3 regions of the Kocuria sp. GQ42 genome follow, and region 2 is predicted to be linked to each of the others. Evidence: riboswitches for the same ligand, from Rfam matches in the RefSeq annotation. Region 2 holds a riboswitch; each other region holds the start of a gene.
What was found. A riboswitch is a leader RNA that binds a small molecule or an ion and turns the genes downstream of it on or off. The one in region 2 is predicted to bind S-adenosylmethionine.

Region 1 (4,628 bases), on a different contig from region 2:
CGCCCGAGTACCGCACGTGCACGGGGAACTGCTCGGCGAACCAGGCCGCCTGCGGTCCGTAGATCGCATCGTGGACGAGGTTGATGCCGAGGATCACCACGAGCGGCAGCAGGGCGAGCGGGCCGGCCTCGAGGAAGGCGAACAGCACCCAGCCGAAGACGCCGATCGCCGCGTAGGCGGTCACCGAGACGACCTTGCGGCCGACCCGGTCGGAGAGCCAGGCCCAGAACGGGGTGGAGAACAGGCCGATGGCCGAGGCGATCATCACCGCGGTCACGCCCGCGGCGCTGTCCCCGCGCACGTCCCGCAGGTAGGTCAGCATGTAGACCGTCACCAGGTAGTAGACGGCGTTCTGGGCCAGGCGCAGGCCGATCGTCACCAGCACCGGGCGGCGGTGGTGGACCAGCAGCTCCCGCAGGGGGGCCTTGGCCACGTTCCCCGAGGCCCTGTGCTCCAGGAACTCCGGGGCGTCGGCCACGCCGAGGCGGATCCACAGGCCCACCGCCACGAGCAGGGCCGAGAGCAGGAAGGGGATGCGCCAGCCGTAGGCGGCGAACTGCTCCTCGCTCATGACGTTCTGCACGATGAAGAACGCGCCGGTGGCCAGCAGCATGCCGGCGGAGGAGCCGATCTGGGTGAAGGACCCGAAGAACCCGCGGTGCCGGGCCGGTGAGTGCTCCACGCTCAGCAGCGCGGAGCCGCCCCACTCCGCGCCCGCGGACAGGCCCTGGAGGATGCGCAGGAGCACGAGCCCGACGACGGCCCACCAGCCGATCACCTCGTAGGTGGGCAGCAGGCCGATCAGGGTGGAGGCCACGCCCATGAGCAGCAGGGAGGCCACCAGCAGGGCCTTGCGGCCGATCCGGTCCCCCAGGTGCCCGGCGATGATCCCGCCCAGGGGCCGGGCGATGACCCCGACCGCGAGCGTGGCGAAGGACGCCACGATGCCGCCGAGCTCGGTGGCCATGGGGAAGAACTGGACGTTGAAGACCAGCGCGGCGGCGGTGCCGTAGAGGTAGAAGTCGTACCACTCGATGGTGGTCCCGGCGAAGGCCGAGGCCAGGACGCGCTTCTTGCCGTGGACGATGCTGCTGCGGCCCGGGGCGGCCGTGGTCGTGGTGCTCATGCGTCAGGCTCCTGGGGTTCGGTCGGCGTCGGTCGTGGCGTCGGCCTTGGCATCAATCGCGGCGCCGGTCTTCGCGTCGCCGATGGCGTTCAGGCCCTCCGGCAGGGTGCCGTTGATGAGGTAGTCGCCGAGGGCGCGGGCGCGGAAGGCGATCGGGTTGTGGGTGGCCACGGTCTGGGCGTTGCGCCAGTGCCGGTCCAGGCCCTTGGCCGTGGACGTGGCGGAGGCGCCCACGGTGAGGAACAGGTCCTGGGCCGCGCCGAGCGCCAGCTCCGGCACGGTGACCTGGGCGTGCTCCACGGCGATCTCGGACTCGTGCAGCGCCGCCGGGAGGGTCCCGGTGAAGTCCGGCCGGTCGGCGCCGGCCGCTGCGGCGGCGGCGATCCCGGCGTCCAGGGCGCGGGCGGCGTGCAGGACGGTGGCCTCGGCGGTGAAGGCCTTGGCGGAGATCCGTCCGGTGGCCTCCTGGATCAGCGGGTCGTCGCGGAAGGGCAGGCCGAGCCCGGTGTTGAAGGTCCGGCGGCGTCCGGCGATGGTCTCCACCGCGTCCCTCCGGGCCGCCCGGGCGATGCCGGCCAGGACGGCCAGCAGCACGAGCTGGAAGAAGGCGGCCTCGTGGACGGCCTCCGCGCTGCCGGCGGTGCGGTCCAGCACGGCGTCGTCCGGGACGCTCACCCGGTCGAAGACCGCGGTGCCGGTGCCGGTGAGCTTCTGCCCGAAGCCGTCCCAGTCGTCCTCGAGCGTCACGCCCTCGGCGTCCGTGGCGACGACGGCGAAGCGGCGCCCGTCGCGGCCGTCCAGGGCGGCCGAGACACGGGTGTAGTCGCAGAAGACGGAACCGGTGGCGTAGAACTTCCGGCCGGTGAGCTCCCAACCCTCGGCGGTCCGGCTCAGCACGGTGTTCAGGGTGCCGAGCGCGTTGCCGCCCTTCTCCGTGGAGGCGTTGCCGACGGTGGCTCCGGCCAGCACCCGCGGGTACCAGACCTTCTGGAGCTCCCGGGGCAGGAAGCGCAGGGACTCCACGAAGCCGTGGTGGGAGCGGTAGAGGTGGGCGATGTTGGAGTCGGCCTCGGCCAGGTCGACCAGCAGCCGGGTGAAGACCTCGAGGCTGACCCCGGGGCCGCCGTGGGCCGCCGGGACGCGCAGGGCGCCGAACCCGGCCCGGTCCAGCCGGCCGACCTCCGCGTAGGGCAGCGAGCGCCGGAGGTCCCGGTCCAGGGCGCCGGCGGCGATCTCCGCGAACAGCGGCCGGAAGTGCTCCCGCAGCCCGGCGTAGTCCCCGGGCAGGCCGGCGGCGAGGTCGGTGCCGGCGCGGGGATGGGCGGTGGTCTCCTCGACCGTGCTCGGGGTCATGCGGTGGTCCTCTCGGTCGCACCGAGGATTGCCGGTCGGCCGGTCGCGCCGGGGGCGGGTCCGGTGGCGGCAGCGCAGGAGGCTGACGTCACGGACCGACTGCAGATCCGGGATCTCCATCGGTTCTGGCATGAGCACCCTGACCCCGGAGGAGGGCGGGTTGCTGCGGCGTCGTCGAGCCAGATCTCTCGGCCGCTCTGAATGGTGACGTCTGACATGGCACCAGACCACCGAGGTCCGGTGCCACCGGATGACGTCCGGACGTCATCGGAGGTCACGACGACGTCACAGACCGTCACCTCGGCCCGCCTGGTGTACAGGCCCGGCGCGGCACGCCCGCCACCCCGGACAGGAAAGAACAGGGCGGGGTCGCCGATCGGCTCAGTACACCGGCTGGTCCGGGTCCACCTGCGCCACCCAGGCGAGCACCCCGCCCTCCAGGTGGCGGACCCGCTCCTCCCGCCCGGCGTAGAAGGACCGCAGCGCGGCGAGCGCGGTCGCGGAGCGGGCGCCGGCCTTGCAGTGCAGCACGAGGTCCGCGCCGCGGGCTTCCGGGGGCAGGGCGTCCGCTCCGCGGTCCAGGATCTTCTGCAGCGGGACGGGCACGGCGCCGTCGATGGCCACGAGCTCCCGCTCCCAGTCCTCGCGCACGTCCACCAGGGCGAAGGACGCCTCCCCGCGCTCCCGGCGCTCGAGCAGCCGGGCCAGCTCGGCCGCCCCGACGGTCTCGGAGGGGTCCGCGCCGGGCAGCGCGCAGACCGCGGCGGGCTGGGCCACCGCGGTGACCGGGGCGGCGTCGGGGTCCGGGGTGAGACGCATCTCGCGCCAGGTCATCGCGAGCGCGTCGTGCAGCAGCACCCGCCCGAGCAGGGGCTCCCCGGTGCCGGTGACGAGCTTGACGGCCTCGGTGACCATGACCGCGCCGACGGTGGCGGGGAGCATGCCGAAGACCCCGCCTTCGGCGCAGCTGGGCACCTCGCCGTCCGGCGGGGCCTCGGGGTAGAGGTCCCGGTAGGTGGGCCCGTGCCCGGCCCAGAAGACGCTGACCTGCCCCTCGAAGCGCAGGATGGAGCCCCACACGCAGGGTGTGCCGGTCAGGGCTGCGGCGTCGCTGACCACGTAGCGGGTCGCGAAGTTGTCGGCGCCGTCCAGGACCAGGTCGTACCGGCCGATGATGTCCACGGCGTTGTCCGCGTCCAGCCGGACGGGGTGGGTGCGGACCTCCACCAGCGGGTTGAGCGCGGTGACGGCCTCGGCGGCGGAGACGGCCTTGGGGCGGCCGACGTCGGCGGTCGTGTGCACCACCTGTCGCTGCAGGTTGGAGAGCGCCACCACGTCGTCGTCGACGATCCCGAGGGTCCCGACCCCCGTCGCGGCGAGGTACTGCAGGGCCGGGGACCCGAGCCCCCCGGCGCCGACGACGAGCACGCGGGCGTTCCGCAGCCGCCGCTGGCCGAGGGTCCCGATCCCGGGCAGGGTCAGGTGCCGGGCGTAGCGCTCGAGCTCCTCGCGGGTCAGTTCGGGGCCGGGCTCCACGAGCGGGGGCAGCGGGCTCACGGCCGCTCCCCCACGGGCGCCCAGTCCCCGCGCGGCACGTCCGCCGGGCCGGCTGAGGGGCCGGCGGCCGGCCCGGCGGCCGGCCTGGCACCGGCGGCGTCCGTGTCGATCCGCCCGGCCGCCGGCGAGGACGCCTGGGCGTGGCGGCGGGCCGGGATGCGCCCGGCTCCGGCGGCGAGCCGGCCGGCGAGCACGGCGTGGCGCATGGCGGTGGCCATCGCCACCGGGTCCTGGGCGCGGGTGACCGCGCTGGCCAGCAGCACGGCGTCGCAGCCCAGCTCCATGGCCAGGGCGGCCTCGGAGGCGGTGCCGATCCCGGCGTCGAGCACCACGGGTACGGACGCCCGGGAGGCGATGAGCTCGATGTTGTGCGGGTTGAGGATGCCCAGCCCGGTGCCGATGGGGGCGCCCAGGGGCATCACCGCGGCCGCGCCCAGGTCCTCGAGGCGGCGCGCGACGGCCGGGTCGTCGGAGGTGTAGGCGAAGACCTTGAAGCCGCGGGCCACGAGCTGCTCGGTGGCGTCGAGGAGCTCCACCACGTCGGGCAGCAGCGTGTCCTCGTCCGCGATGACCTCGAGCTTGACCCAGTCGG
Region 2 (4,628 bases):
GAGCGGGCGTCCAGGACGGTGGCGCCCGGGTCGGCCAGGGCGCGGGCGACGTCCTCCGCCCCGACGAAGCCGCCCGGACGGGGCGCGAGCTCGACGTCGCCGGGCTCGGCCGGCGGCGCGGCGTGCGCCCCCGTGGGCCGGCCCTCCGCGGCCCACGCCGGGAGACCGCCGTCGAGGACGGCGACCCGGTCGAAGCCCGCGGTCCGGAGCAGCCACCAGACGCGGGCGGACGCGAAGACGCCCTTGGCGTCGTAGGCCACCACCGTGCTCGTGCGCGAGATGCCGAGCGCCCGGGCCGCCGCGCTCAGCTGCTCCGCCGGGGGCGCCGTGTGCGGCAGGTCCGAGGACGGGTCCGAGAAGGCCCCGTCCAGGTCCAGGAGCACCGCCCCGGGAAGGGCCTCCTCGGCCCGGTTGAGCGTGGAGCTCGCGTCCACGAGCACCAGCCGGGGGTCCTGGAGGTGCTCGGCCAGCCAGTGGGTGCTCACCACGGGCCCGGGGAGCGCGAGCGGGGCGTCGTCGTGCGGGGTGCTGCTGGGCGGGGTGCTGTGCTGCGGGGTGCCGGTGCTCACGCGCCTCAGGCTAGTGCGGTGGACCCCGGGACGCCGGGTCAGGAGGCGCCGGCGAGCGCGCGCTCGAGGTCCTCCAGCTGGTCCTCGACGTCCTCGATGCCCACCGAGAGCCGCACCAGGTCCACGGGCACGGCCAGCGCGGTGCCCTTCACGGAGGCGTGCGTCATCTCGGAGGGGTAGCAGATCAGGGACTCCACCCCGCCCAGGCTCACCGACAGCGAGTACAGCCGGGTGCCCTCCGCCACCGCCCGGGCGGCGGCCTCCCCACGGGTCAGCCGGAAGGAGACCATGCCGCCGAACCCGCGCATCTGCGCGGCGGCGAGCGCGTGGCCGGGGTGCCCGGGCAGCCCGGGGTAGAGCACCTGCGCGACCTCGGGGCGCTCCAGGAGCCACTCGGCGATCCGCTGCGCGTTGTCCTGGTGGCGCTCCATCCGCAGGCTCAGGGTCTTGAGCCCGCGGGCGGCCAGGTAGCTGTCCTGGGGGCCCGCCACGGCGCCGGCGGCGAACTGCTGGAAGCCGACCGCCTCGGCGAGCGGGGCCCCGCGCCACTGGGCCGTGCCCACGACCACGGCGCCGCCGAGCACGTCGGAGTGCCCCCCGATGTACTTCGTGGTGGAGTGCACCACGGCGTGCGCGCCGAGCTCGAGGGGGGTCTGCAGGTACGGGGACGCGAAGGTGTTGTCGACGACGAGCAGCGCCCCGGCGTCCCGGGCCAGCTGCGCCCACGCCGCCACGTCGGCGATGCCGAGCAGCGGGTTGGACGGCGTCTCGAGCCACAGCACCTTGGTGGCGCCGGGGCGCACGGCCGCCCGGACGGCGTCGAGGTCCGTGATCTCCACGGGCGTGTGCCCGATGTCCCACGGGGCGAGGACCCGGGTGATCAGCCGGTTGGTGCCGCCGTAGCCGTCGGCGCCGAGCACGATGTGGTCGCCCGGGCGCAGCACGGCGCGCAGCAGGGCGTCCTCGGCGGCGATCCCCGAGGCGAACGCGAACCCCCGCTCGCCACGCTCCAGGGCCGCGAGCTGCTCCTCGAAGCCGCTGCGGGTGGGGTTGGAGCCGCGGCTGTACTCGTGCCCGGCGCGCAGCACGTTGATCCCGTCCTGGGCGAACGTGGAGGTCTGGTAGATCGGCGGGATGACCGCCCCGGTCAGCGGGTCGGGCTCCTGGCCGGCGTGGACGGCGGTGGTCGTGAAGCCCCGGTGGCGGGTGCGGGTCTCGGTGGGGGACGTCATGGCGGGGCTCACTTCCGGGTGGTCTGGACGGCGGTGACGACGGTGTCGAGGGCCTGGCCGAGGTCGGCCACGAGGTCCTGGGGGGACTCGAGGCCGATCGAGAGCCGGATCGTGGTCTCGGCGATCCCGCCGGCCCGGCGCTGCTCGGGGGTCAGGCGGCAGTGCGTCATGGCCGCCGGGTGGGCCACGAGGCTGCGGGTGTCCCCGATGTTGGCGACCAGCTTGAACAGCCGGAGCGCGTCGATGAACGGGCCCACGGCGCCGTCCGGGGCGGCGAGGTCGAAGGAGAACACGGAGCCGGTCCCGCGCGGGAAGTCCCGGGCCGCGATGCCGGCGCCGGGGTCCCCCGGCACGCCGGGGTGGTGGACCCGGGCGACGGCGGGGTGCCCGGCCAGGAACTCGGCCACCGCCAGCGCCGAGGCCGTGTGGCGGGCCACGCGCAGGTCGAGGGTCTCGGTGCCCTGCAGGATCTGGCTGGCGTTGAACGGGGAGAGCGTGGTGCCGAGGTCGTGCACGTACTTCGCCCGGACCAGGTGCAGGTAGGGGCTGGCGGCGGCGCACTTGTCGACGAGGCTGAGCCCGCCCCAGCGGGCGCGGGCCTGGGTGAACTGCGGCCACTTGTCCGGCCGCGCGGACCAGTCGAAGGTCCCGCCGTCCACGACCGCCCCGGCGAGCGCGTTGCCGTGCCCGCCCAGGAACTTGGTGGCCGAGTGCACCACGATGTCCGCGCCCTTCTCCAGCGGCCGGTACAGGGCCGGGGACGCGAGGGTGTTGTCGACGACGACGGGCACCCCGGCGGCCCGGGCGACGTCGGCGATCCCGGGCAGGTCCGGGAGGGTGGCCAGCGGGTTGCCGATGGACTCGAGCAGGAACGCGCGGGTGTCGGGGCGCACGGCCGCGGCCCACGCCCCCGGGGCGGTGGGGTCCACGAAGGAGACCTCGATGCCGTAGTCCGCGAAGGAGTCGGTGAGCAGGTCCACCGTGCCCCCGTAGAGCTTCTCGGAGGCCACGAGGTGCTTCCCGGCGCCCTGGCCGAGCAGGGCCAGCAGCGCCACGGCCACGGCGGACTGGCCCGAGCCGGTCGCCACGGCGCCCGCGCCGCCCTCGAGGTCGCTGATCCGCTGCTCGAGCACGGCCACCGTGGGGTTGCCGGTGCGCGTGTAGGTGAAGCCCGCCCGGGTCTGGGCGAACATCTGCCGGGCCGCCTCGTAGTCCGGGAACTCGAAGGCCGCGGTCTGGTAGATCGGCACCGTTAGGGTGCGCTGGGTGACCTGGTCGTGGGTGCCGGCGTGGATCTGCCGGGTCGCGAGGTCGTGGTCGGTCACGGGGATGGACATGGCGCTGCTCCTGTGCCTTGCTCTTACCCGCACCGGTCATCCGCGCGGGCCCGGTGGGCACGCCGCGGAAGATGCAGGCCGCTTCCTCATCCGAACCACCCAATGAGCATGGGGTTGGTGCGTGACCAAGTCGGAGCTTGGCGGTCACGTCTCGTGAAGCTGGAACAACACTATGCGCAGAGGTAGTGGGTGTCCCTCCGCGTCGGAAGATGACGACCGTGACGGTTCGTGACGCCGGCCGTGCGCGCCGGGCCCGGCGCGGGCCCTCGCGTCAGGCCCGGGTGTCGATGTCCTCGAAGATCAGGAACGTCTGGGTGTCCACCACGCCGGGCAGCTGCTGGACGTGCTCGAAGATCACCTGCCGCAGGTGCACGGTGTCCACGGCCCGCACGAGGAGCATGACGTCGAAGTTCCCGCCCACCAGGGCGATGTGGTGCACGGCGGGGATCGCCTGGAGCTGGGCGCACAGCTCCCGCCAGGTGTTCTGCTGGAGCTTGAGCGTCACGTACGCGGAGGCCTGCAGGCCCGCCCGGACCGGGTCGATCACGGTGCTGAAGCGCAGGATCACCCCCTCGTCCCGGAGCCGGTTGATCCGGGCGTAGGCGTGGGCGCGGGAGACGTGCACGGCCGCGGCGATCGCCGTCACGGACTGCCTCGCGTCCCGGGACAGCTCCGCGAGGATCTTCCGGTCGGTCTCGTCCAGCGGCACGGGGGTCGAGGGCACGGCGGGCTCCTTCGGGGCGGGTCGGGCGCGGCGCCCGGAACGTGTCGGACGAATGCGTGTGCTCCACGCCACACTAGAACATTTCGTCCACGTGCGGTGCACTGTCTGTCTCAGACTTCTGCATTTTCCCCGCTCTGTGGATACGAACCATGCCCGGTTCCCATACTGGGGAGACAGAGCCGCACCACCTTCCTGCCCTCCCCGGACCGCGGCCGCACCGGGGACCGACCGAGGGGACACCATGAGCCAGACCGTCGAGACCCCCGAGGACCCGATCCTCCGGGCCTCCCAGAGCTTCGGCATCACGCCGGAGCAGTACATGCTCCCGGCCCGCGGCGAGATCCGCATGGTCGACCCCAGCGGGCGGCTGCTCGCCCCCGAGGAGCAGGGCACCGGCCCCGGCCACGAGTACCCGCTGCCGGCCCCGGACGTCCTGCTGGGCGCCTACGAGAAGCTGGTGATCGGGCGGCGGGTCAACGACCAGAACTCCGCGCTGGTCCGCCAGGGCCGGATGGCCGTCTACCCGTCCAGCCACGGCCAGGAGGCCTGCCAGGTGGCGGCCGCCCTGTGCCTCGAGGAGGGCGACTGGCTGTTCCCGACCTACCGGGACACCGTGGCGGTCATGACCAAGGGCGTGGACCCGATGCAGGTCATGGCGATCTTCCGCGGCGAGTGGCACAGCGGCTACGACCCGTACGAGCACTGCGTGGGCATCCAGTCGACCCCGCTCACCACCCAGCTGCTGCACGCGGTGGGCGTGGCCCAC
Region 3 (4,628 bases), on a different contig from region 2:
CCACGCAGTTGTGGGCCACGTTGAGCCTGCCGCCCTCGAACCACGCGATCTCCGGGACCGACCAGGTGGGGCCGCCCTGCTCGTCCGTCCCGAGCCGCCGCGGGGCCTCGAAGCGGTGCGCGGTGGTCCACGGCCGCGCCCAGTCGAGGCGCGACGCCTGCGCCTCCCAGAAGGCGATCCGGGCCTCGTCCGAGACCAGGGCGGGATTGGGGGTGGGGGAGGAGGGGTCGCTCCAGCTGAAGCTCACGGTGCTGCTGTCCTTTCCGGCCGGCACGGACGACGGTTCCACTGTGCCAGGCGCACGTGTCAGGCCCATTTCTTGGCGGCCCACTTCTCGAAGACCCCCAGCAGCGCGTCCGTCGCCTTGCCGAGCACCGCGAGCAGCACGATGGCGAGGAGCAGGCGGTCGGTGCGGCCGTTGTTCTGCGAGTCGGTGAGCAGCCAGCCCAGGCCCATGGAGGCGCCCAGCAGCTCGGCGGCCACGAGGAACAGCCACGCCTGGGCCAGGGCCAGTCGCAGCCCCGAGATGACCGACGGCATGACGGCCGGCAGCTGCACCGTGGTGAGCAGGCGCAGCCCGTGCAGCCCGAACGCCCGCGCCGCCTCGATGAGGTTGCGGTCCACGTGCTGCAGGGCCGCGGAGACGGTGGTGTAGACCGGGAAGAACGCGCCGATGGCCACCAGCGTGACCTTGGAGTCCTCGCCGAGGCCGATCCACAGCAGCAGCAGCGGCACCCACGCCAGGGACGGCACCGCGCGGAACGCCCCGATCGTGGGGCCCACCAGCGTGGAACCCCAGCGGGAGAGGCCGATGAAGGACCCGGCCACGAGGCCGAGCCCGGCGCCGATCAGGAAGCCGATCAGCACGCGCTGGGTCGAGATGCCCACGTGGGTCCAGAGGTCCCCGCCGGCCAGCAGGCCGATCCCGGCCTCGAGCACCGCGAGCGGGGCCGGCAGCTGAACGGCGCTGAAGACCCCGGCGGTGGAGAGCACGTGCCACAGCACCAGCAGCGCGGCGGGCAGCAGCAGGCCCAGCCCGGTGCGCAGCAGCGGCCGCCGCCGGGGGGCCGCGGCGGGGGCATCCTCGAGACGCTGCGCCTCCTCGGCGGGGGTCAGGGGCTGCGTCACTGCCCGTCCCCGACCAGCTCGGCCGCGCGGGAGGCGTCGGCGTTCTCGGCGTAGGAGCTCTCCACGATGCTCCCGAGCGCCTCGTCGATCTGCTCCTGGTCGGCCACGTCGTCGGACTCCACGAAGATCGGCCCGACCTTCTCGAGGACCGCCAGCTGCTCGTCGCCCGGCACGTGGTCGATGTCCAGGTTGGTGCGCTCGAGCACCTTCTCGGCCACGGACAGCTCGATCCCGGCCGCCTCGGCGAGCAGCTGCGCGGTCTCCTCCGTGTTCTCCTGCGCCCACTGCCGGGCGTAGGCGTAGACGTCCACCACGGTCTGGGCGGCCTCGGGCTGCTCCTCGAGGAAGCTCTCGTGGGCGTTGAGGAAGCCGTAGGTGTTGAAGTCGACGTTGCGGTAGAACAGCTCCGCGCCGTTCTCCTCCGCGGCGGCCATGATCGGGTCGAGCCCGGACCAGGCGTCCACCTGGCCGTTCTCCAGGGCGGCGCGGCCGTCGGCGTGCTGCAGGTTCTGGATCGTGACGTCCCCGGCGTCCACCCCGGCCTCGTCGAGGGCCTGGAGCAGGAAGAAGTACGGGTCGGTGCCCTTGGTCGCGGCCACGGTGCGGCCCTCGAGGTCCGCGACCTCCTGCACGTCGCTGCCGGCGGTGGTGACCAGGGCGGACCACTCCGGCTGCGAGTAGAGGTCGATCACCTGGATCGGGGTGCCGTTGCTGCGGGCCAGCAGCGCCGCGGAGCCCGCGGTGGAGCCGACGTCCACCGCCTCCGCGCGCAGCGCCTCGTTGGCCTTGTTCGACCCGGCGGACTGCACCCACTCCACCTCGATGCCCTCCTCGGCGAACGCGGTCTCGAGCCAACCCTTCTCCTTGATCACCACGGAGAGCGGGTTGTAGGTGGCCCAGTCCACGCGGACGGTGCCGTCCCCGGCGGCCTCCGTGGGCGGCTCGCCGGAGCCCTCGCCGGCCATGCACCCGGTCAGGCCGAGGGTCAGGACGGCGGCGAGTGCGGGGACGGTGCGGACGGAGCGCTGGGGCAGGGGCATGGCGGAGCCTTTCGTGGTGGACGGACGGTGCCGGGCGGCGCGGGCGGGTGCCGCCGCTGGTCCGGGGAGGGGAGTCGGGGTGGGGGCGAACCGCGTCAGCGGGTCGCGGGGTGGTGGGTGTCGACGCCGAGGTGGCCGAGGAGCTGCATGCGCAGCTCGGCGAGGACCTCGGAGGCCCGGTCCCGGGGGCGCTCGCCGGGCACGGCGAGGATCGTGCTGATCGAGGCGGGGGCGGTGGGCCCGGTCCGGCCCAGGACCACGATCCGGTCCGCGAGCTGCAGCGCCTCGTCGACGTCGTGGGTGACGAGCAGGACGGTGGTGGGCTGGGCCGAGTGGATCGTGAGCAGCAGGTCCTGCATCTTCAGGCGGGTCAGGGCGTCGAGCGCGCCGAAGGGCTCGTCGAGCAGCAGGACCCCGGGATTGCGGGCCAGGGCCCGGGCCAGGGACGCGCGCTGTGCCATGCCGCCGGAGATCGCGCGGGGACGGTGGCCGGCGTGCGCGGTGAGCCCCACCAGGCGCAGCAGGTCGTCGATCACGGCGTCCCCCTCGTCCCGGGGGATTCCGCGGGGCAGGCCCAGACGGACGTTCTCGCGCACCGAGCGCCACGGCAGCAGGCGGGGCTCCTGGAAGGCGACCGCGCAGCGCGGGTCGATGCCGGACACGGGGGTGCCGTCGATGAGCACCCGTCCGGCCGAGGCGGTGTCGAGCCCCGCCGCGGCCCGCAGGAGCGTGGACTTGCCGCACCCCGAGGGCCCCAGGATCGCCAGGACCTCGCCGGGCCGGGCCGTGACGTCGACGTCCTGCAGGACGTGGTGGGTCTCGCGGCCGGACGGGAAGGCCTTGCCGACGTGCTCGAAGGCCACGGAGAAGGCGCGCTTCGCGGTGCCCGGTGCGGTGGCCGGCGCAGAGCCCAGCAGGGAAGTGCTCATGATCAACTCCATCGGTCCTGGCATTAGCACCTCGCACGGAGGATCAGACGGATCCGTGCCGGTTGCTGCGACGTCGACGAGCCAGGTCTCTCAGCCGCTCCGGATGGTTACACCACCAATTGAACGTCCTCGGCGTGTTTCCTGGCAAATCCGTCGCATCCGTGGTGATCGCGACACATCGCTGGCACGGGAGCCCTCCGTGCCCCACCATGGACCCATGACGAGCCGCAGACCCCCGGCCCGGGCGGACTTGGTGCGCGACGCCTGCACGGCGTTCGGCGCGGTCCTCGACGGGCTCGGCGACGGCGACTCCTGGGCCGCCACGGGCTGCCCGGGGTGGTCGGTCCGGGACCTCACCCACCACTGCGCGATGGACGCCCTGCGCGGGCTGGTCGCCCTGCACACGCCCACCACCGCCCGCCCCGACCGGGACGCCGCGACCTACTGGACCGACTGGGGCGGCGATCCCGCAGGGGCCGCCGAGGCCAGGCGCCACACCCGCGTGGCCGCGTCCATGGTCCTCGACTGGGAGCCGTTGCGCGCCCTCCACCGCGAGACCACCCGGGCGCTCGTGCACGCGGCGCAGCACTGCGGCGACGGCGCGGTCCGCACCCAGGGGCACGTGCTGCGCGTCGAGGACCTGCTGAGCACCCTCGCGGTGGAGGCCACGGTGCACCACCTGGACCTGATCCAGCACCTGGACGGCTCCCCGGGTCCCGCCGTGGACGGGCTCGCCGAGGTCCGCCGGGTCCTCACCGACCTGTGGGAGCGGGAACCGCTCGAGCACTGGAGCGACGAGCACTTCGCCCGCGTGGGCACCGGCCGGGCGGAGCTGACCGCCCAGGAGCGTGCGGAGCTGGGCGCGCACGCGGACCTCCTGCCGCTCTTCTCCTGACCCTCCTTTCCCCCCCGCGAGGTCGCCGACACGTGCAACTTCGCGGAGGAAGAAGGAGGGGGGACGGGTTCCGTGCCAGGCTGGGGGCATGAGCCGCAACGACCCCGCCGTCATCGACCGCCTCATGACCCGGCCCGGCCGGTGGGCCGTGGTGGGGCTGACCGGCAACACGGCCCGTCCGGCGCACTCGGTGGCGAAGCGGATCCGGGACGACCTCGGCATGACGATCGTCCCGGTCAACCCGAAGGGCGAGCCGGTGCACGGCGAGCCCGGCCACCGCACGCTCGCCGAGGTCCCGGGGCCGATCGACGTGGTGGACTGCTTCGTGAACTCCCGCCGCGTCGGCGCGGTGGTGGACCAGGCCATCGCCGTGGGCGCCGCCGCGGTGTGGCTGCAGCTGGGCGTCGTCGACGAGGACGCCGCTGCCCGGGCGGAGCGGGTCGGCCTCGATGTGGTCATGGACACCTGCCCCCTGATCGAGCTCCGGTCCCTGCTCCGGCGGGGCTGGACCCTGGACCCGGGCCGGACCCCGCCGCTCGCCCCGCCCGGCTGAACGACCCGGCGGAGCGACCCGGCTGAGCGCCCCTGCGGAGCTGCCCGTACCGGATCGGCACCGTCCCGCTGCCGGCCGGGACC

Region 1: another riboswitch for S-adenosylmethionine. It lies ahead of AC6CH6_RS12785 (acyl-CoA dehydrogenase family protein); the one in region 2 lies ahead of AC6CH6_RS16425 (O-acetylhomoserine aminocarboxypropyltransferase/cysteine synthase family protein).
Region 3: another riboswitch for S-adenosylmethionine. It lies ahead of AC6CH6_RS15235 (ABC transporter ATP-binding protein); the one in region 2 lies ahead of AC6CH6_RS16425 (O-acetylhomoserine aminocarboxypropyltransferase/cysteine synthase family protein).

What each region holds. Positions count from the first base shown of each region.
Region 1 covers NZ_JCAXEN010000006.1:15,939-20,566, reverse strand. The annotation lists gene AC6CH6_RS12790 (MFS transporter) at 1-1,126, opposite strand, end outside; gene AC6CH6_RS12785 (acyl-CoA dehydrogenase family protein) at 1,130-2,479, opposite strand; SAM riboswitch class I at 2,593-2,687, opposite strand; gene moeB (molybdopterin-synthase adenylyltransferase MoeB) at 2,861-4,036, opposite strand; gene AC6CH6_RS12775 (thiazole synthase) at 4,033-4,628, opposite strand, start outside.
Region 2 covers NZ_JCAXEN010000008.1:219,186-223,813, reverse strand. The annotation lists gene AC6CH6_RS16435 (sulfurtransferase) at 1-569, opposite strand, end outside; gene AC6CH6_RS16430 (cystathionine gamma-synthase) at 608-1,801, opposite strand; gene AC6CH6_RS16425 (O-acetylhomoserine aminocarboxypropyltransferase/cysteine synthase family protein) at 1,810-3,138, opposite strand; SAM riboswitch class IV at 3,176-3,297, opposite strand; gene AC6CH6_RS16420 (Lrp/AsnC family transcriptional regulator) at 3,410-3,862, opposite strand; gene AC6CH6_RS16415 (thiamine pyrophosphate-dependent enzyme) at 4,104-4,628, shown strand, end outside.
Region 3 covers NZ_JCAXEN010000007.1:232,159-236,786, reverse strand. The annotation lists gene AC6CH6_RS15250 (AMP-binding protein) at 1-247, opposite strand, end outside; gene AC6CH6_RS15245 (ABC transporter permease) at 307-1,128, opposite strand; gene AC6CH6_RS15240 (aliphatic sulfonate ABC transporter substrate-binding protein) at 1,125-2,168, opposite strand; gene AC6CH6_RS15235 (ABC transporter ATP-binding protein) at 2,264-3,097, opposite strand; SAM riboswitch class I at 3,103-3,207, opposite strand; gene AC6CH6_RS15230 (maleylpyruvate isomerase N-terminal domain-containing protein) at 3,315-3,992, shown strand; gene AC6CH6_RS15225 (CoA-binding protein) at 4,081-4,545, shown strand.